One region of the Arthrobacter sp. NPDC080031 genome, then DNA from elsewhere that is predicted to be linked to it. Evidence: predicted binding sites of a transcription regulator. Region 1 holds the regulator's gene; each other region holds the start of a gene.
What was found. Region 1 encodes Rex, which represses fermentation and respiration genes when NADH is low (regulators of the CRP and FNR family bind a similar motif). Its sites were predicted from a motif close to CTTGTGAANNNNTTCACAAG; they were not measured.

Region 1 (6,797 bases):
GAGAAGTTCCCGGAAATCACATTTGTCTCGCGCCACGTCAAGGCCAACGGCGACGGCTTCGACGTCGTGGGCGATTTGACCATCAAGGGCGTTTCCAAAGAGGTGACCATCGAGACCGAGTTCAACGGCGTGGCTGTCGACCCCTTCGGCAACACCCGCGCAGGCGTCTCGGGTGAGACCACCATCAGCCGCAAGGACTTCGGCCTGACCTGGAACGCAGTACTCGAGGCCGGCGGCGTGCTGGTCAGCGACAAGGTTGCCATCAACCTCGAACTGGCTTTCATCGCACCTGCCGCCTAATCCGCCGGATTCCCGGACTGAATGGCGCCTCCGGGGCTGCACGCGATTCCGTGTGCAGCCCCGGGGGCGCCATTTCTTTGCTTGCGGTATCACCCGCCTATTGTTCGGCGTAAAGCCGATATTTAGCGGCGAATTAGCCAAGAATTTCCTATGAATCCTTAAACCTCAGGTCTAAAGTGATGCCATGAGTAACCCAAACGAAGCTCCTCAGCCTCAGCAGCCCGGAGCCCAGCCACCGCAGCCCGGCAATGTCCCTCCTGCGGGTTACCAGACTCCGCAGGGATACCAAGCACCTCCTTCTTACCAAGCTCCTCCCTCCTACCAGCAGCCCGCCCCCGGATACCAGCAACCGGGGCAACCCGCCTACGGCATGCCAGCGGGCCCGAATACCGCCCCACCCGCAGGCCTCGGCTACGCGGCCCCGGCGCGGAACACTTTTGGACTCGACTTCAACAACATCGCGCAGCGCTTTCGGGACACCACCGGAGTGCCGCAGCAGCTGACCATCTCCTACTGGTTGTGGGTCGCGGCTGCCGCCTTGGGTATCGTTGCCAGCTTCATCAACATCTTCACGCTGCGGGGCCTCTTCGGCGAGATGATGGTGGGCCCCGGCATTGTGGGCCTGATTTTCAGCCTCGTGTTCGCAGCCCTCTACATCTTCATTGCCATTCGGCTCAAAGAGGGCTCCCGCTGGGCGCGACTTGTCCTAACCATCCTGGGCGCCTTTGCGGTAATTTCCCTGCTGGTCCAGGTGGCTACCCTTAACCTCAACTTCATTGGTTCGGCGGTCGCGGTCGCGGCTGCGGTCTTGATGTGGCTTCCGGAGTCCAGGAAGCACTTCGTATAGCGACAACGCAGCACACATAGCTGAAGGCCGCGGCAAGTCCCTGGAGGGCCCCGCGGCCTTCCCTTTGTCTTCGCACTGTTCACGGGAGATCCGCCGAAGCTTGTTTAGCGAGAATTCTTCCCGTGAATCAGCACCAGCACTGCGCCGTCGGGGTACGGTGGAATTAAGCCGAGCTGGGGGCAGGGTACGTCGCACCCGGCAGCCGTATCTGCAGTCGACACGCAAAGGAATGCCATGAGCACCCCTCCCTACCCGCCGTCCACTCCCGGCGAGAATCCCGCCCCTGAGGAGCCGAAATACGGCCAGCAAGCTCCGCAGTATGGGCAGCAGCCGCCTTACGGGCAGCCTTCCGCTCCCCAGTACGGGCAGCCTTCCGCACCCCAGTACGGGCAGCCTTCCGCACCCCAGTACGGGCAGCAGGCTCCCCAGTACGGCCAGCAGGCACCTCAGCAGCCGCAGTACGGCCAGCCTTCCGTCCCGCAGTACGGCCAGGGCGGACCGGTCACTTGGCCGAGCCAGCAGCCCGCCGCGACATCCGGAGTCCCGCAGCTGGTCAACATCTCCTTCTGGCTCATGCTTGCAGCCGGTTTGCTGACCTTGATCGGTATTCCGTTCACCATCGCTACGCTGAACTCTCCCGCGGGCAAGAGCATGATGGATCAGGCATTGGCGGGGCAGGGTGCCAACGCATCTGGCATAGACACCACCAGCTTCATCAACATTTTGGTGACCGGCCTGGTTATCTTCTCGGTGATCTTTGCCGGGCTCTACGCACTGGTCGCGTTCAATGTCCGCAAGGGGAAGAACTGGGCCCGCATCCTGGGCACGGTCTTTGCCGCAATTTCCTTGCTGGGCCTGACCCAGATCGGCATGGGCACCATCACCATCCTCTTGGGCATCGCCGCGATCGTGCTGCTGTACTTGCCGGCCTCGGCGCCGTATTTCCGGAAAGCCCAGCCATTCGCGAACCCCTACGGCCAGGCGCCTTACGGCCGCTAAGGACAGCGCATTACGGCCGCAAAACCAGACGGCGCATGGCTGCAGGGCCAATAGCTGAAAGCAAATCCACCAACGGGCGCAGACCCGGCTTGGCCTAGAGGGCCTGGCGCGGAGTCTGCGCCCGTTGTGCGTGATACGCCAGGATTTGAAGCTCAGTGGCCATGTCCACCTTGCGCAGGTTCACATACGGCGGAACCTGCAACAGCACAGGAGCAAAGCTGAGGATGCTGCGGATACCCGCGCTGATCACGCGGTCGCAGACATCCTGTGCCACTGCAGCCGGGAGGGCGAGGACAACCATGTTGGTGCCGGTCCGCTGAAGGACCGTTTCAAGATTGGCGACGTCGCTGACCCGCAGCCAGCCGACTTCGTTCCCGATGACCATGGGATCGGCGTCGAGGATCGCCACCACGTCGAAACCGCGCGATTCGAATCCTCCGTACCGTGCCAAGGCTTTGCCAAGGTTTCCGGCGCCCACAATGGCCACTTTCCAGTCGTGGGTCAGGCCAAGCGCCGCCGCGATGTGCCGGCTCAGGTACTGGACCTCGTATCCCACGCCACGCGTTCCATAGGAGCCGACGTAGGAGAGGTCTTTGCGCAAAGTGGATGAACTGACTCCCGATGCCTCGGCCAATGCCTCGGAGGAAACCCGTTCCACGCCTTCGCCCAGCAGGGAGTTCAGAGCGCGCAGGTAAAGCGTCATCCGGGCCACAGCCGCGGGCGGTATCTGCTTCGCGGCAGAGTCCTTGTCCCCGTGTACGGCTTCGGCGGACGGTTCCAGCGCAGTCACGTTCTTCTCCATTGCGTCGCTTTGTTTTCCCACTCTATTGCCAACAAAGCTCTGCACGCATGTTCAGGCGGCGATGGCCTTCTTCAGCACCCGCACCAATCGTGCCTCGTCGATTTTCCAGAAATCCCGCTGGATTCCGTCCACGAACACCACCGGGATCTCCTCGGCGTAGCGCTCGCGCAGTACCGGGTCGGTGTCGATCGACTGTTCAGTCCACGTGAGGCCAAGGCTTGAAGTCACGCGTTCGACGGCGTCACGCGCCGCGGCGCAAAGGTGGCAGTCAGCTTTGGTGAGGAGTACGACGTCGGGATTTGGCATGCTTCAACGGTATCGCTTTAGCGTCGGTACAGCCGTCGCGAACGGCAGGGGGCCGGGCGATTGACTAGACTCAAGGCATGCCCGTCGAGAAGAACGCCGTTGTGGCCACCGCGCCGGCTGCAACGCAGCAACACGGCGAAGCCGCATTCTTCGACGTCGACAACACCCTGATGAAGGGTGCCAGCCTCTTCCACGTCGCCCGGAAGATGTATGAACGCAAGGCCTTCACGCTCTCCCAAGCCGCTGGATTTGCCTGGAAGCAGTTCAAGTTCGTCCTGCGCGGCGAAAAAATGGAGGATGTCCACTCCGTCCGGGATTCCGCGCTGATCCTCGCTGCCGGTATCAAGGTGTCCGATATCAAGGAGTTGGGCGAAGAAGTCTACGACGAGATGATCGAGTCGCGGATCTGGCCCGGTACCAAGGCCCTGGCAGAGCAGCACCTTCGTGTCGGCCGGAAGGTCTGGCTCGTGACCGCCACGCCCATCGAAGTCGCCACCGTCATTTCCACACGGCTAGGCCTGACGGGCGCTTTGGGCACCGTGGGCGAAGTTGCGGACGGCGCCTACACTGGCCGGCTGGTGGGCGAGATCCTCCACGGGCCAGCCAAGGCCGTGGCGGTGCAGCGCGTAGCGGACGAAGAAGGCCTGGACCTGAAGCGCTGCTGGGCATACAGCGATTCACATAACGACATCCCGCTGCTCACTTTGGTGGGCCACCCGGTGTGCATCAACCCCGACGCCGGGCTTCGCCGCCATGCGCGGGAAAACAACTGGCCCGTTTACGACTTCCGTTCCGGCCGCCGGGCAGCCACGCTCGGCCTCAAGGCCGCGACAGTCGGTGGCGCCGTCTACGGTTTATGGCGGGGTTTCTCCAAGTTCCGCAGCCCGAGGGCCTGAGCAGGCAACCCTCGCTCACCTATAGCCGCCCCACCAGCGACGCTCGCTCACCTATAGCCGCCCCACCAGCAACGCTCGCTCACCTATAGCCGCCCCACCGGCGACGCTCGCTCACCTATAGCCGCCCCACCGGCGACGCTCGCTCACCTATAGCCGCCCCACCAGCGACCCTCGCTCACTTATGACGAAAGCCTCGAGATCCATCCCCGCGCTCGAGATGAAGGTGGTCCCCCGGCATATGGCCCATACGTGAGCGAGCGTCGTCGAAACGACCCACATACGTGAGCGAGCGTCCCCAAAACGACCACATACCTGAGCGAGCGTCTCCGGGGGATGACGCAAAAATGCCCGCCGCCTCGGGAGGCAACGGGCATTCACGCTGTAGGAAGTATCTCTACTTCTTATTGCGACGCTGGTGGCGGGTCTTACGAAGCAGTTTGCGGTGCTTCTTCTTTGCCATACGCTTGCGGCGCTTCTTAATAACTGAACCCACGTAAGTTCCTAACCAAACTAGATTGAGACTCTGTCTGCTGGGTGAGGTCCTTGAACTGAGCAACAGACTTTACAACTGACAGATTCTTACAATGACGTAAAACGTTCCTTAACAGGGTACCGCCTATCGGGGGCACCCAATGACCGCCGGCCCTTTGGGGACCAAGCTAGACTCAAGCCGTCTCCGAGTGTCCGTCGACGACCGCGCCCTTGAGGTACTGGCTCACTGCATCTTCGGGGACACGGAATGATCGTCCAAATCGGACGGCCGGCAATTCTCCCGAGTGGACCAGACGGTACACGGTCATTTTGGAAACCCGGAGGACTTCGGCAACTTCAGCCACTGTCATGAAACGCGCGTTCGAGAAGTTAGTCTCTGCGGACATTTCTCCATATTCCTTTGCTCTCAGCGGTTAGCGGCGAACCCCAGCATTCATTACCTGGTGTGCCGATGCTGAGCCATCAAACAACCATGTGCTAGATACTCTAGAGGCTGCTGGTACCAAAGTGAAAGTCTTTCGGCGAAGTGGAGGCTACGTTTCCTTTAGCTGGAGGCGGCGATCCGACGCTTGCGGGCCGAGGCTGCCAACTGGTTCAGGACCGACACCGTGACGTCCCATTCCATGCACGCGTCGGTGACGCTCTGGCCGTACACCAGCTCCTGCTCGCCAGCCGACTGCCGCTCCACATCCAGGTTCTGCGCCCCGCCGACAAGGAAGCTCTCCAGCATGACTCCGGCGATCGGCGAATCAACGTCGTCTTCCAATTGCGCACCGATTTCCAAGGCGACTTCGGCCTGGCGATGGTGGCTCTTACCGCTGTTGGCATGGCTCGCGTCAACGATCAGCCGCGGATTCAGCCCCTTCGCCCCAAGCTTCTCCGAGGCGGCAGCAACCTGGTCGGCGGCGTAGTTAGGACCCTTGCGGCCACCGCGCAGGATCACGTGCGTGTCCGGGTTGCCCGAAGTCGCCACCAGGGCGGCGCGGCCATCGCCGTCGATCCCCAGGAACGCCTGGGGTGCGGCAGAGGCACCGCAGGCATCGATCGCTACCTGGAGGTCGCCGTCGGTCCCGTTCTTGAAGCCAATCGGCATGGACAGGCCGGAGGCGAGCTGACGGTGGATCTGGCTTTCGGTGGTCCGTGCACCGATGGCGCCCCACGCCACGAGGTCGGCCATGTATTGCGGACTGATGGGCTCCAGGAACTCGGTGGCCGTCGGCAAGCCGAGTCCCGTGACTTGCTGCAGGAATCCACGCGACGCACGGAGCCCGGCCGCGATGTCATGGCTGCCGTCGAGGTGGGGATCGTTGATGAGGCCCTTCCAGCCCACCGTGGTGCGCGGCTTCTCGAAGTACGCCCGCATGACGATCAGAAGGTCTTCCTTGTGCTTCTCCGCCTGGCTGACCAGCCTGCGTGCGTATTCCAGGCCGGCCTTCGGATCGTGGATGGAGCACGGGCCCACGATCACCAGAAGGCGATCGTCCACGCCGTCCATGATGGCGCGGACCCCATCACGCCCGCGCTCGACGACGGCGGCGGACCTCGCGTCGAGCGGCAATTCGGCGCTGATTTCCTGCGGCGTGGGGAGCGGCTCGAACCGGCTGACGCGAAGGTTCGACGTCGACTGGGCGCCGGCATCCTCGACGTCGACGTTATGTGTGGTGGGCTCTGCGGCGATGCTGGTCATGAAAGGGTCCTGTTCCGAAAAGGTGCGGACCCTACTCAGAGCCCGCCTGGAAATGGCGAAGGGCAGAGAATGATCTCTGCCCTGCTGGCTCTGAAGGAAAGTTGGATGCGTGTCAGTTAGACGCGGGCCCCTCCAGAGCCAACGAAAAATACGCATACCAACGGTTAGTCATAGCCAGACCATAGCGTCAGGCTCCGGATGCCCGCAAATCGAAATGCAACGACATCAAGGGAAACCGTTTCCCCACGCACTATAAACTTCACCTCAGAACAATTGTTGGCGCCGCGTTGGAGCAGGACGGCCGCAACTCAAGGAAGGAAACCATGCCAGGCAGAAGGAACACCCGGCGGGTGGGCATCGCAGATGTGGCATCCATGGCCGGTGTTTCGCATGCCACGGTTTCCCGCGTCATGAACGGAAATACAACCGTGGACGCGGACATTGCTGCTCGCGTGCGGGCTGCCGCCT
Region 2 (6,797 bases), on a different contig from region 1:
GGCCCGAAATCCAAGACCTGGTCGACCGTCTTGCTGACGACGTCGACGTAGGCAACCAGTCCGTCCACGGGGTGGGCCCAGGCGCTGTCCCCGGGGAACTGCTGGACGAAAGCCAAGCCGCGCAGAATCCGGCGGCCTTTCTCCTCCGGGTACTCGAAGACCCCGGCTGACAGGGGAGCGACCCTGACCTTGCTGACATCGAGGTTCCGGTCAGCCAACGCCTTGAGCCATCGCTCATCCTGGGCGAGGACTTCCTCAACCACCTCGAATTCCTCTTCGATGACCGGAAGCTCACCCGTCACCGAGGTGTCGAGTTCGACCTTGGAGACGACTTCCTGGCGTGTCACAGAGACCACGACGTCCTGTGCTGCACCAGAAGAAACGTCGTGCAGGAACACCCTGAACCTACGGTCCACAGCCTCCGCATTCCGCGGTGGCTCAAGGAGGCCAAGGTAGGCGATCCGGATGGATTCGTCGAAGAGTCCGGCGCCGGCCAAAATGCCCCTGACCGCCGTGATGTCTTCGGCGCTGGTCAAGGCAAACGGAGACGGTCCGGCAAACGCAGTCATTTCGGCGATTTCTGGAGAGGAAGTTGTGCTCATGGAGGGCCTTTGTGAGTGGCGATTTATTTTCTATGTGTGTAGAGAATAGCATCGTGTAATCTGAGTCACAACGGTTGTAGAAAAAAGATTTGGGGAAAGCGTGCCGAAGATCGTAGACCACGACAAGCGCCGGTTGGAACTTGTCGAAGCCACGTGGCGGATCATCGCCAGCAGGGGGATCGAGGGCGCCACCATGCGCGAGATAGCAACGGAAGCAGGCTTTGCCAACGGCGCGCTCAAGCCGTATTTCCCGACAAAGGACGATCTCTTGACGTTTGCTTTCGCCCACGTCTTCAACCAGACGAATACCCGCATGAGCGGCTCCACTGCGGGCCAACGGGGCCTGACAGCCTTGCGCAGCTATTGCCATGAAATTTTGCCGCTCGATGCTGAAAGGCTCAACGAGGCGCGAATCGCGATCGCCTTCTGGCAGCGCGCACTGACGGACCCGGCGAAGGCAGCCTTGCATGATTCCTCGATGGAGCAATGGCGCGAGGCCCTGTTCGACAAGCTCCGCGAAGCCAGGGAGCTTGGAGAACTAAAAGAGGGACTGAATGACGACGACATTGTTGGCGGGATCATGACGTTCGCTCTCGGTGCCCAGATCACGGCCACGCTGACGCCGGAACACCACTCGGCGGATCAGCTGCGGTCCCAACTGGAGACCTACATATCCCTCATTTCATCCGAAAAGGGCGCTCTCGTGCCAATGGAAGGCCCGAAAGGCTCCGCTTAGCGGCGAAGTGTGCTCTGCCTCGCCACGAGTTCGGGCGTGAACACCACTTGGCTGTGCACGTGGCCGGGTTCGTCGTCGATTTCGTCGAACAGCAGCTGGGCGGCACGCTCGCCGATCAGCTGCCTCGGTTGGCTGATGGAGCTGAGCGGGATGCTGGACTGGGAGGCGAAATCGATGTCGTCGAACCCGATGATGGCAATGTCCTCTGGCACACGGAGCCCGTTTGCGGCGAAGGATTGCAAGAGCCCAAGGGCCAATTGATCGTTGGCGGCAAATACCGCGTCAGGGCGCTTGTCGGGTTGGAGACTCCACATGAGATCTCCGATCCGCCGGCCGCGTTCGAATTTCAGGTCGGGCGTTTCGAATAGTTGAAGCGGGACGCCCGCTCGCGCGGCCGCGTCAGCGGCCCCCCGGTAGCGGTCCTCGACCTGCTGCAGCGTGAAGGGGCCGCCGACGAATGCCGGACGTACCGAACCGACGCTGACGAGATGGTCCAGGGCCGCGGCGCCCCCGGCGACGTCGTCCACTGAAACCGAGCAGAACTGATCCGTGCTTGCCAGCCTGTCGACGAGTACCGAGGGAATGCCCCGTTCGCGCATTCTTTCGAGCCGCTGAAAAACGGGTCCGAACGGAGTGATCAAAACGCCCTGGACGCGCTGCTGCTCGAACAGGTCCAGATACGCCTGCTCACGCCCGGCGTTTTCGGCGCTGTTGGCCAGGATCAGGGAGTGCTTGTGTTCTTCGGCGACGTTTTCAGCGCCCAAAGCGACATCCGTGAAGAAGGGGTTGCGCACGTCCAAGACCAGCATACCGAGGCTCCTCGTGGATCCGGACCGCAGCGAGCGGGCTGATTCGTTACGCACGAATCCCAGTTCCTCGATGGCGGCAAGAACGCGGGTCCGCTTGTCGAATGACACTTGCTCGGGCCGGTTGAGGACATTCGACACTGTGCCGACCGAAACTCGCGCAAGGGCGGCGACGTCTGTCAGTTTTGCTCCCGGGCCGCTTGGCACCCTGAACCTCCCGATTGATGAATCGAATCAAACCGTTTCATCAATATTACGAGGTTCGAGGGGCGATCTCGGGGATTACCTGTTGACACGCCACGGAAGCAGGCCCTACCGTTTGAGTAGGTCATCAAATGAATCGATTCAAGAATTCACTCAAGACGAACTGGCACTGCTGTTCGAAGACGACACACAGGCAACAGAAGGAACAATCATGAACACCATGGAAACGGCCCTGGGCCGCCTCGGGGAACTGGCCATCGAGGTTCCCTCCTGGGCCTACGGCAACTCGGGCACGCGATTCAAGGTGTTCGGAACGCCCGGCACCCCGCGGACCATCCAGGAGAAGCTGGCCGACGCCGCGAAAGTCCACGAACTGACCGGCCTTGCCCCGACCGTGGCATTGCACATCCCTTGGGACAAGGTGGATGATTACTCCGCCCTGCGCGAGTACGCAGAGAGCATTGGCGTGGGGCTGGGGACGATCAACTCGAACACATTCCAGGACGATGAATACAAGTACGGCTCCCTGACGTCCTCCGACGCTGCCGTGCGTCGCCGGGCGATCGAGCACCACCTGGAGTGTATCGACATCATGCACGCCACCGGCTCCCGGGACCTGAAGGTCTGGCTGGCTGACGGAACCAACTATCCCGGCCAAGACGACATGCGCGGCCGCCAGGACCGCTTGGCAGAATCCCTGCAGGAGATTTACGCGGGCCTCGGAGAAACCCAGCGCCTGGTCCTGGAGTACAAGTTCTTCGAGCCGGCCTTCTATCACACCGACGTTCCGGACTGGGGCACCTCTTACGCCCAGACACAGGCGCTGGGGGAGAAGGCCTTCGTCTGCCTGGACACCGGCCACCACGCCCCGGGCACCAACATCGAGTTCATCGTCATGCAGCTGTTGCGGCTCGGCAAGCTCGGTTCCTTTGACTTCAATTCGCGCTTCTACGCTGATGACGACTTGATCGTCGGTGCCGCGGATCCGTTCCAGCTGTTCCGCATCATGCACGAGGTCATCCGCGGCGGCGGCTTCGGGAAAGAGTCAGGTGTTGCCCTGATGCTGGACCAGTGCCACAACCTGGAGGAGAAAATCCCCGGCCAGATCCGCTCCGTGCTCAACGTCCAGGAAATGACCGCCCGCGCACTCCTCATCGACACGGATGCACTGGCCGAGGCGCAGCGCGAAGGCGATGTCCTGGCCGCGAACGGCATTTTCAACGATGCCTTCTACACGGACGTCCGGCCGATGCTGGCGCAATGGCGCGAATCGCGGGGCCTGCCAGCGGACCCGATGACAGCGTTCAAGGCCAGTGGCTACCAAAAGAAGATCAACGAGGACCGCGTGGGCGGCCAGCAAGCCGGATGGGGCGCTTAGGCATGAATATGCAGAACACAACTAACAAGACTGTTGAAGATCTGATCACCCGTTCCAACCGCCTCGGCGCGGACAAACGGAACACGAATTTCGCCGGCGGCAACACCTCCGCGAAAGGCACGGACAAGGATCCGGTCACCGGGGAGGACGTCGAGCTCCTTTGGGTCAAGGGCTCAGGAGGCGACCTGGGAACCTTGAAGGCTGAAAACCTGGCGGTCCTGCGCCTGGACCGGCTGCAGGCACTCAAGTCCGTTTACCCCGGCGTCGAGCGCGAAGACGAAATGGTGGCCGCCTTCGATTATTGCCTGCACGGCAAGGGCGGCGCCGCGCCGTCGATCGATACCGCCATGCACGGACTCGTCGACGCCGCGCACGTGGACCACCTGCATCCGGACTCGGGCATCGCGATTGCGACGGCGGTGGACGGCGAAGCGCTGACGTCCAAGATCTTCGGTAACAAGGTCGTGTGGGTTCCCTGGCGGCGGCCCGGGTTCCAGCTGGGACTGGACATCGCGGCGATCAAGGAAGCCAATCCGCAGGCCATCGGCACGATCCTGGGCGGCCACGGCATCACCGCGTGGGGCGAAACGAGTGAGGAAGCCGAGGCCAACTCCCTCTGGATCATCGTGCAGGCCGAACGCTACATTGCCCAGAACGGCAAGGCCGCGCCTTTCGGCGCCAAGCTCCCCGGCTATGCTGCGCTCCCGGAAGCCGAAAGGAAAGCCAAAGCGGCCGCCCTGGCCCCGGTGATCCGCGGCCTTGCCTCGGCAGACAAACCGCAGGTGGGCCACTTCAGCGACGACGCCCGTCTCCTGGAGTTCCTCGAAGGAGCCGAGCACCCGCGCCTGGGTGCGCTGGGCACCTCCTGCCCGGACCACTTCCTGCGCACCAAGGTCAAGCCCCTCGTCCTGGACCTGCCCGCCGGCGCGGGCATCGAGGAGTCCGTGGCCCGGTTGAAGGAACTCCATGCCGCGTACCGCGAGGACTACCAGGCCTACTACGACCGCCACGCCGTCCCCGGCCGCTCCCCGGCCCTGCGCGGCGCGGACCCGGCCATAGTCCTGGTCCCGGGAGTGGGCATGTTCTCCTACGGCAAGGACAAACAGACTGCCCGCGTGGCCGGCGAGTTCTACCTGAACGCGATCAACGTGATGCGCGGTGCCGAGGCCATCTCCTCCTACGCCCCGATCGAGGAATCCGAGAAGTTCCGGATCGAGTACTGGGCGCTCGAGGAGGCCAAGCTGGCGCGGATGCCTAAACCAAAGTCCCACGCCACGCGCGTCGCCTTGGTGACGGGCGCGGCGTCGGGCATCGGAAAGGCGATCGCCACCCGCCTCGCCGCGGAGGGCGCCTGCGTGGTCATCGCCGACCTCAACCTGGACAACGCGCAAGCAGTCGCGGCCGAGCTCGGCGGTGACGACGTCGCCATCGGAGTCCAGGCAGACGTCACCGACGAAGCCCAGATCGCCGCCGCCATCCAGGAAGCCGTCCTGGCTTTCGGCGGACTGGACCTGGTGGTGAACAACGCGGGACTGTCCATCTCCAAGCCGCTCCTGGAAACCACGGAGAAGGACTGGGACCTGCAGCACAACGTCATGGCCAAGGGCTCGTTCCTGGTCTCCAAAGCCGCGGCGAAGGTCATGATCGACCAAGGCCTCGGCGGGGACATCGTCTACATTTCCTCAAAGAACTCGGTGTTCGCCGGTCCGAACAACATCGCCTACTCCGCCACCAAGGCTGACCAGGCCCACCAGGTCCGCCTGCTTGCCGCCGAACTGGGCGAGTACGGCATCCGCGTCAACGGCATCAACCCCGACGGCGTGGTCCGCGGCTCCGGGATCTTCGCCGGAGGCTGGGGCGCCAAGCGCGCCGCCGTCTACGGCGTGGACGAGCAAGAGCTGGGCAAGTACTACGCCCAGCGCACCCTGCTGAAGCGCGAAGTGCTGCCCGAGCACGTGGCCAACGCGGCCGCCGTGCTCACCAGCAACGAACTCTCGCACACCACGGGCCTGCACATCCCGGTGGACGCGGGCGTCGCGGCCGCCTTCCTCCGATGAACGGGCAAGCCCATGCCGGCCGCGTTTTCGCGGCGGTCGATATCGGAGCGTCCTCGGGCCGCGTCATGCTCGGCCGGGTCACCGACGGGCGGGCCGAGCTCGAAACAGTGCACCGATTCCCCAACGGGGTCGTAGAGCTCGACGGCGGACTGCACTGGGACTTCGACGCCCTGTTCGACGAGGTGCTCACGGGACTTGCGGCGGCCGCCGGAACGGCTGCCGCAAGCGGGGAGCGGATCGCCAGCATCGGGATCGACACGTGGGCCGTCGACTACGGGCTCGTGGATGAAGCCGGCAAGCTGATCGCGCAGCCGTTCAGCTACCGCGACGAGCGCGGCCGCACCGCCGTCGCGGACGTCCACAAGGTGCTGGGCCAGGCGCGGCTTTACGCCGCCACCGGACTGCAGTTCCTCCAGTTCAACACGCTCTACCAGCTCGCCACCGAACGCGAACTGCGCGGCGTCCAGGCGTTGCTCATCCCGGACTTGATTGCGTTCAAGCTGAGCGGGCAACGCCGTACCGAGGCCACGAATGCGTCCACCACCGGGCTTTTTGACGCCGTCGCGGGGGAGTGGGCCGGCGACCTCTTCAAGGCACTCGGCTTGCCCAAAAACCTGTTCCCGGCCATCATCCAGCCGGGCGGGACCGTAGGCACCCTCTTGCCGGAGATCGCGGCCAGGACGGGGTTGCGGGCGGAGACTGCTGTGGTTGCCGTGGGATCGCACGACACCGCCTCGGCCGTGGCAGCCGTTCCGGCCCGGCAGGAAGACTTCGCCTACATTTCCTCCGGCACCTGGTCCCTCGTCGGTGTGGAATTGGACAGCCCGGTCCTCGATGAAGCAAGCCGCTTGGCCAACTTCACCAACGAGAGGGGCGTCGACGGCACCATCAGGTACCTGCGCAACGTCGGCGGACTGTGGCTGCTCAGCGAATGCCAACGCACTTGGGCCGCCGAAGGGCATCGACAGGAACTAGCCGCGCTCCTGGAGTCCGCGGCGGCACTTCCCGCCGGAG
Region 3 (6,797 bases), on a different contig from region 1:
CGCCGTAAGATCCCGCCTCAGGATGTCGTTCCTTGTATCGCAGCCGTTTCGGTCGACGTCGAGCCACGCCTGGCCGAATTCGTTGCGGTCGTAGTTGTCCTTGCCTGCCCGCCCCTTCACGGGAAGCGCCTCCAAGGCATCAACGGCCGAACCGACGGGCACCGGCTGAACAGCTTCCACCGGCTTCATCCAGTCCGGGTCGAAGACCGGAGCTTCCGTTGGCCCATTGACCGGGTCCTGGCCAACTGCGAACTGTCCGTCGGTGAAGAACCATCCGATGCCGGCGAGTCCACCCGCGATGATGAGAATCACCAGCACCCAGGCCTGCAGGGACTGGCGGCGGGCGCGTCGATAGGCGGCCCAGGTGGTGCTCAAGGGATTGTGTCCTTTCGGGGAGGATGACGTCCCTTGAGACTAGATGAGGGTCAGGTGGCCGATGCCGATATCCACAGTGTGGAGGGGAAGTCGGGGCGCCGGGCTTACTGCTCCTTGGTGACGCGTTTCAGGTCTTCGGCCGCCAACTCCAAAAGAGACCCCAACTGGATGACCCGGTCCTCGGAGATGTCACCCGCTGCGTGTGCGGCTTTGGCTTCGTCAAGCAGGCGCTGGGCTTCCTTAAGGTTGGCGCGCGCCACGTCCAGTGCGTGCTCCAGGGTTGTTTCATGTTCCAGAATCTTTTCGCTTTCCATGCGTCCATTCTGGTCAGGTTTCCCGGCTGATACCAGCGCATCAGCCGGGAATACCCTGTGTCTTTCCCGGCCTTGGCCAGGGCAGGCTAGACCGCTGCCGGCTCCAACGATGCCTTCGGCTCCAGGCCAACGGAGACGCTGCGTGCCGGGAACGACGGCGGGTTCACGCCGGCCATTTCCTCCATGACGCGCACTACCTGGCAGGAGTAGCCGAATTCGTTGTCGTACCAGACGTACACCACGAGGTTCTTGTCGTTGGCGATGGTGGCCAGGCCGTCCACGATGCCCGCACGGCGGGAGCCGACGAAGTCCGTGGAGACGACCTCGGGCGAGTCGATGAAGTCGATCTGCTTGCGCAGTTCCGAGTGCAGGGACATCTCGCGAAGGTAGTTGTTGACTTCATCCTTCGTGGTTCCCTTTTCAAGGTTCAGATTCAGGATGGCCATCGACACGTCCGGGGTGGGAACGCGGATCGCGTTGCCGGTCAGCTTGCCCTGCAGTTCCGGGAGGGCCTTCGCCACCGCCTTGGCCGCACCTGTTTCGGTGATCACCATGTTCAGGGCAGCCGAGCGGCCGCGGCGGTCGCCCTTGTGGAAGTTGTCGATCAGGTTCTGGTCGTTCGTGAACGAGTGGACGGTTTCCACGTGTCCGTGGATGACGCCGAACTTGTCGTTGAGTGCCTTGAGCACGGGAGTGATCGCATTGGTGGTGCAGGATGCTGCCGTAATGATCTTGTCCGTGTCCTCGATGGAGGAGTGGTTGATGCCGTGGACGATGTTCTTCAGCTCGCCCTTGCCCGGAGCCGTGAGCAGCACGCGCGCGACGCCTTTGCTCTGCAGGTGCTGGGACAGGCCCTCGGCGTCGCGCCAGCGGCCCGTGTTGTCAACCACGAGGGCATCCTTGATCCCGAAGGCCGTGTAGTCGACCGTGGAGGGGTTGTCCGAGTAGATGACCTGGATCTGGACACCGTTGGCCGTGATCGTGTTTGCGGCCTCGTCCACGCGGATGGTGCCTTCAAAGGAACCGTGCACGGAGTCGCGCCGCAGCAGGCTGGCGCGCTTGACGAGGTCGTTCTCGGCTCCCTTGCGGACCACGATGGCGCGCAGGCGCAGGCCGTGCCCGCCGCCGGCCTTTTCGATCAGGAGGCGGGCCAGCAGGCGGCCGATGCGGCCGAAACCGTAAAGCACGACGTCGGTGCTGGTCCGGTCGTCCGCGCCGCGGCGCCCCACAACCTCGGCAAGTTCGGCACGGAGGAAGTCTTCCAAGGGCGTGCCCGGGGCCTCGGCCTTGTACTTCTCGTTCAGGCGGGCGATGTCGATCGCGGCGGCCCCGAGTTCAAGTTCGGCCAGCGTGTTCAGTAGCGGCGCGGTTTCCTCGAGCCGGAGTTCGTCCTTGCTCATCCGGCGCGCAAAACGGTGGGCTTTCAGGATGTTCATCGACGACTTGTTGATGAGGCTGCGCCCGTGGATGCTCGTGACCACGTTGTTCTCACGGTACAGCCGGCCGATCACCGGAATCATGGCCTCGGCCAGCGCTTCGCGGCCCATCCACGTATCAAGACAAGAATCTGATGACTGGCTCACAGAACTACCTTCCTAGGGTCAGCTACATACGTCCTCGTACGTAGATGGCGGCCGCCCGGAGTAATCCTGCGGCACTGGCATCGGCGGGACTTCGGTCTGCCCGGACACCTCAAACGCTGCAAAGAAAAACCGCCGGCTGCGAACGCAGAACCGGCGGTGGAACTTCTACGTTCACTGTCCATTCTAAGGTCTGGCACGGGAGGCTTTGGCCGCCGGAACGCGTGAATTCACTCACACACACGGCTGAGGGATGGGTTGACCGATACGCCGGGTTCTGTGCTCCCGCGCCGTTGCCGGCGAAGGAGTGGCGACCATCCATCTACGAACGCCGTTGCCGACGCCCTCCAGCGGCCTACCCGGACACTCGAGCGAGCAGCCCTCAATCGTGTCCTGTCTGGCCTTGCTCCGGGTGGGGTTTACCTAGCCTCCCTGGTCACCCAGGGAGCTGGTGGTCTCTTACACCACCGTTTCACCCTTACCCGCTGCCTGCCTGTGCTGGCACAAGCAAACGCGGGCGGTCTGTTCTCTGTGGCACTGGCCTGCGGGTTACCCCGAGTGGGCGTTACCCACCACCCTGCCCTGTGGAGCCCGGACGTTCCTCGAGCCACTTGCGTGGCGCGCGGCCGCCTAGCCAACCCATCCGCCCTACAGTCTACCGGCGTCGGGCCCTGCACCCCGACCAGTCAACGGTCCCGGCAATGCGGCTAATATCGACTGGTGCTGATTCTGCTGCCGCCTTCCGAAGGCAAGACCCCCGCGGTGAGGGGCTCCGCCCTCGATTGGGAGTCCTTGAGCTTTCCCGAACTCAACAGTTACCGGGCCAAGGTGCTCGACGCGCTCGGCCTGGTCAGCGCGCATGAGGACGCCCTCGCCCTGTTGGGGGTGGGCGCATCCTTGAAGGACGACGTCGAACGCAATACCCGGCTCCACGCCGAACCCGCAGCCCCTGCCCATCAGGTGTATTCCGGTGTCCTATACGACGCGCTCGGCTACCAGACCCTGACAGCGGCACAGCGCCGCAAGGCGGTGGAGTCGATCCTCGTCGTATCCGCCCTGTGGGGCGCCATCGGCTTCGGCGACCGCGTGCCCGCCTACCGTTTGTCCATGGGAACGGCACTGCCCGACGTCGGGCGCCTCGCGTCGTTCTGGAAACCGCAGCTTACGCAGGCCCTCGCCTCCCGGGTGGAGGGCGAGCTGCTGGTGGACTGCCGCTCCAGCACATACGCCGCGGCGTGGGCTCCGCCCGTGGCGCAGACTGTCTCCGTCAACGTCTTTTCCGAGTCCAATGGCAAACGCACGGTCGTCAGCCACTTCGCCAAGCACACCCGCGGCGAACTGGCCCGGCACTTGCTCAGCCGTCGGGGCAAGGCACCGGGGACGCCCGAACAGCTTCTCAAGGCCGCCTCGGAAATCTGGACAGCGGAGTTGACGGAAGGCACGGCGCGCAAGCCGCACACCCTCAGCATCATCCTGCCCAACTAACTAGCAGTAGGTGTCGTTTACGGCCCTGAAAACGACATTAACTGCGTGGGCCCACGCCGCCAGGGTTCCCTGGCCGAGCTTGCGAGGCGAGGGGGGCGGTGGGGATCAGTTGGGTGGGAAACAGGCGGTTAGTTCCACTCGGCGGAGCGCACCAGGATGCAGCCGGAATCGGGGCAGAACACGATCTCGTCTTCGGCAGCGGCTTGGACCTCGGCGAGGTCGCCCGGGCTGAGCGTCATTCCCGAGCCTTCGGACTTGCCGTGGAACAGCCGGGCGGCCCCCACCCCGCGCTTGGCGAGGGTCTTTTCGTAGATGGCAAGCATCCCGGCGTCGAGCCCTTCGGCGAAGGCGGTCCGCTGAGCGCGCACATCCTCCTCTTCGGCAACAATCTCGGCGATCGCGGCGTCCAGCTCGGCACGGATCCCGGAGAAAGAACCCTGGATGTCATCGACGATCTGCTGTTGCGCGGCTTGGCGCTCCCTGAGTCCGTCCAGGCGTTCCAGGATTTCCAGTTCGACATCTTCAAGGTCAGAGCGGCGCTTGTTCAGCGACGCGATGTCGCTTTGCAGCGCAACGAGATCCTTGGACAGTCCCGTCCCGCTGTTCAGCCGCGCTTCGTCCCGCTCAATGCGGCTGGCCACTTGCTCGACGTCTGCCTCTGACTTGCGCAGCTCTGTTTCGGCGTCGTGGACGGCAAGTTTCGCGGTCCCGAGAGCCCCGTTGGCCACGCTGAGGGCGTCCTGGAGATCGGTGATGCGGGGGTCGGTCTCCAACGTGCGACGGCGGTTCGCCAAGGATTTGAGCTTCGCATCCAACCCCTGCAGTTCGAGCAATTTCAACTGTTCCGCCGGTGCTGCCTTGGCCACGCTTACCTCCGCTTGATCGTGCCGGGGTTGATGTTCAGCCCCAGCCAGGCCTTGGGCCTGCTTGTCTCGACTCTAGCGCCTGGGGTGCTCCCCTGCCTCGCTTAGCCGGGAGTCAGAATGAAGTCCCAGGGATCGCTGTTGGTGGAAGCTACCCGGATCTCGACGTCATGGCCCTGGTCAGCGAGCACATTGCCGAGCGCTTCGGCCGCCGCGGGCAGCCACAGCCACTCGCTCGCGAAATGCGACACGTCAACGAGGTACGGCCTGCCGTCAACGGCAGCTTCGCGGGCCTCGGATGCCGGGTGGTGCCGCATATCCGCGGTGACGTAGATGTCTGCCTCGCTGGCGCGGACGGCGTCGAAGAGACTGTCTCCCGCTCCCCCGCAGACGGCCACACGGCGCACGAGTCCATCCTTGTCCCCGGCGACGCGCACGCCGCCGGCCACTGAGGGCAGGATCTCGAATACCCGCGCGGCGAAATCTCCCAGGGTCATGACCTCGGGCAGGTCGCCGACCCGGCCGATGCCCTCTTCCGGCAGGCCGTGGGCCGCAGGAGCCAGGGGCACAACGTTGTCCAGTCCAAACGCGTCAGCGAGGACATCGGAAACGCCGCCGACGGCGGAGTCCCCGTTGGTGTGCACGGTCAACAACCCGGTACCGGACTCAATGAGCCGGTGGACAGCAAGGCCCTTGGCACTCGTGGCGGCAACGGAGGTGACGCCCTTGAGCAGCAAAGGATGGTGCGTAACGAGGAGCTCGGCACCCCATTCAATGGCTTCTTCAATGGCGGCGAGTGTCGGATCCACAGCGAACATGACCTTGGTGACGGTGGCGGTTGGCCGTCCGACTACCAGTCCTACCTCGTCCCATTCCTCGGCGAGCGATTCCGGCCAGAGCTCCTCCGCTGCCAAGAGGACCTGACCGAGCGTAGGGGTGCTGGCTTTCGGAGTTCCGGCTGCGCCATTCTCCGGTTCTTCGCCGGATCCTGTATCTGCAACCGAGGTGTTCACAGCTTCCATGCATTACATTCTTGCGCATCCGGCGGCCAAGTCGCGCTTGCCGCAACCGGACGGTTCGAGATTCCTGCCACTGGGCCGGTCCGCGCCGTCACAGTCCCGTAAGGTTGTGCGGGAATCATCCGTGACTCCCGGCCATTGAAGAGATCATGAAAACTTTTGTACTTGGCGGAGGCTGCTTCTGGTGCCTCGACGCTGTCTACCAGAAGACCAAGGGAGTCAGTTCCGTGGTTTCCGGCTACACGGGCGGGCATATCCGCAATCCTGACTATTACGATGTGTGCTCCGGAATGACGGGCCACGCGGAGGTCGTCGCCGTGACTTTCGACGAGGACATCATTCCGGCGGACATTATCCTTGACATGTTCTTTGCACTGCACGATCCCACCACGCTCAACCGCCAGGGCTACGACGTCGGAACCCAGTACCGTTCCTCGATGTTCTACACCACCACGGAAGAAAAGATCCTTTTCGAGGAAGCCATCCTGCGGAACCAGAAACTGTGGTCCAAGCCGATTGTGACCGAGGTCAGCAGGCTGCCGGAATTCTACGAGGCCGAATCCATCCACCAGGACTACTACGCCAAGTTCCCGGAGCAAGGCTATTGCCAGGTGATCATTAACCCCAAGCTCGCCAAGGCCAGGAAATATTACTCTTCGTGGCTCCGCGCGTAGCAGCGTGTAGCACCGCTCGTTAGGCTGACCTCAGCAGTAGCTATTTCAGCGAATTCAGAGAATAGGCATGATTACATGGCACGGATCTACGACGACGTCACCCAGCTGATCGGCGGAACCCCCCTGGTCCGCTTGAACAGGCTCACCGAAGGCTTGGATGCCACGGTTGCCGTGAAGCTGGAGTTCTACAACCCCGCCAATAGCGTCAAGGACCGCATCGGCGTCGCGATCGTCGATGCTGCCGAGAAGTCCGGTGCGCTGAAGCCCGGTGGCACGATCGTCGAGGGAACCTCCGGCAACACCGGCATCGCGCTGGCCCTGGTCGGCGCGGCGCGCGGTTACAAGGTCATCCTGACCATGCCGGAGACCATGTCCACCGAGCGCCGTGTCATGCTGCGCGCTTACGGCGCTGAGATTGTCCTGACTCCCGGCTCCGAAGGCATGCGCGGTGCCGTCGAAAAGGCCCAGGAAATTGTCGCCAACACGG

Region 2: rhaI (L-rhamnose isomerase) is a predicted target of Rex. The motif match lies at 2,463-2,482, and genes of this name have one in related genera.
Region 3: AB0323_RS13245 (glyceraldehyde-3-phosphate dehydrogenase) is a predicted target of Rex. The motif match lies at 2,491-2,510, and genes of this name have one in related genera.

What each region holds. Positions count from the first base shown of each region.
Region 1 is NZ_JBFBLA010000031.1:34,901-41,697, reverse strand. Features, by position in the region: gene AB0323_RS20720 (YceI family protein) at 1-300, shown strand, start outside; gene AB0323_RS20715 (hypothetical protein) at 485-1,147, shown strand; gene AB0323_RS20710 (hypothetical protein) at 1,382-2,146, shown strand; gene AB0323_RS20705 (redox-sensing transcriptional repressor Rex) at 2,241-2,936, opposite strand; gene AB0323_RS20700 (glutaredoxin family protein) at 3,000-3,254, opposite strand; gene AB0323_RS20695 (HAD-IB family hydrolase) at 3,332-4,150, shown strand; gene AB0323_RS20690 (AURKAIP1/COX24 domain-containing protein) at 4,545-4,643, opposite strand; gene AB0323_RS20685 (helix-turn-helix domain-containing protein) at 4,816-5,028, opposite strand; gene AB0323_RS20680 (3-deoxy-7-phosphoheptulonate synthase) at 5,187-6,329, opposite strand; gene AB0323_RS20675 (LacI family DNA-binding transcriptional regulator) at 6,653-6,797, shown strand, end outside.
Region 2 is NZ_JBFBLA010000017.1:47,001-53,797, forward strand. Features, by position in the region: gene AB0323_RS15130 (primary-amine oxidase) at 1-569, opposite strand, end outside; gene AB0323_RS15135 (TetR/AcrR family transcriptional regulator) at 703-1,338, shown strand; gene AB0323_RS15140 (LacI family DNA-binding transcriptional regulator) at 1,335-2,351, opposite strand; gene rhaI (L-rhamnose isomerase) at 2,560-3,726, shown strand; gene AB0323_RS15150 (bifunctional aldolase/short-chain dehydrogenase) at 3,735-5,783, shown strand; gene AB0323_RS15155 (rhamnulokinase family protein) at 5,780-6,797, shown strand, end outside.
Region 3 is NZ_JBFBLA010000014.1:19,075-25,871, reverse strand. Features, by position in the region: gene AB0323_RS13255 (HNH endonuclease family protein) at 1-375, opposite strand, end outside; gene AB0323_RS13250 (hypothetical protein) at 480-689, opposite strand; gene AB0323_RS13245 (glyceraldehyde-3-phosphate dehydrogenase) at 776-2,272, opposite strand; RNA gene rnpB (RNase P RNA component class A) at 2,520-2,911, opposite strand; gene AB0323_RS13235 (peroxide stress protein YaaA) at 2,990-3,754, shown strand; gene AB0323_RS13230 (C4-type zinc ribbon domain-containing protein) at 3,883-4,620, opposite strand; gene AB0323_RS13225 (Nif3-like dinuclear metal center hexameric protein) at 4,722-5,639, opposite strand; gene msrA (peptide-methionine (S)-S-oxide reductase MsrA) at 5,786-6,310, shown strand; gene cysK (cysteine synthase A) at 6,386-6,797, shown strand, end outside.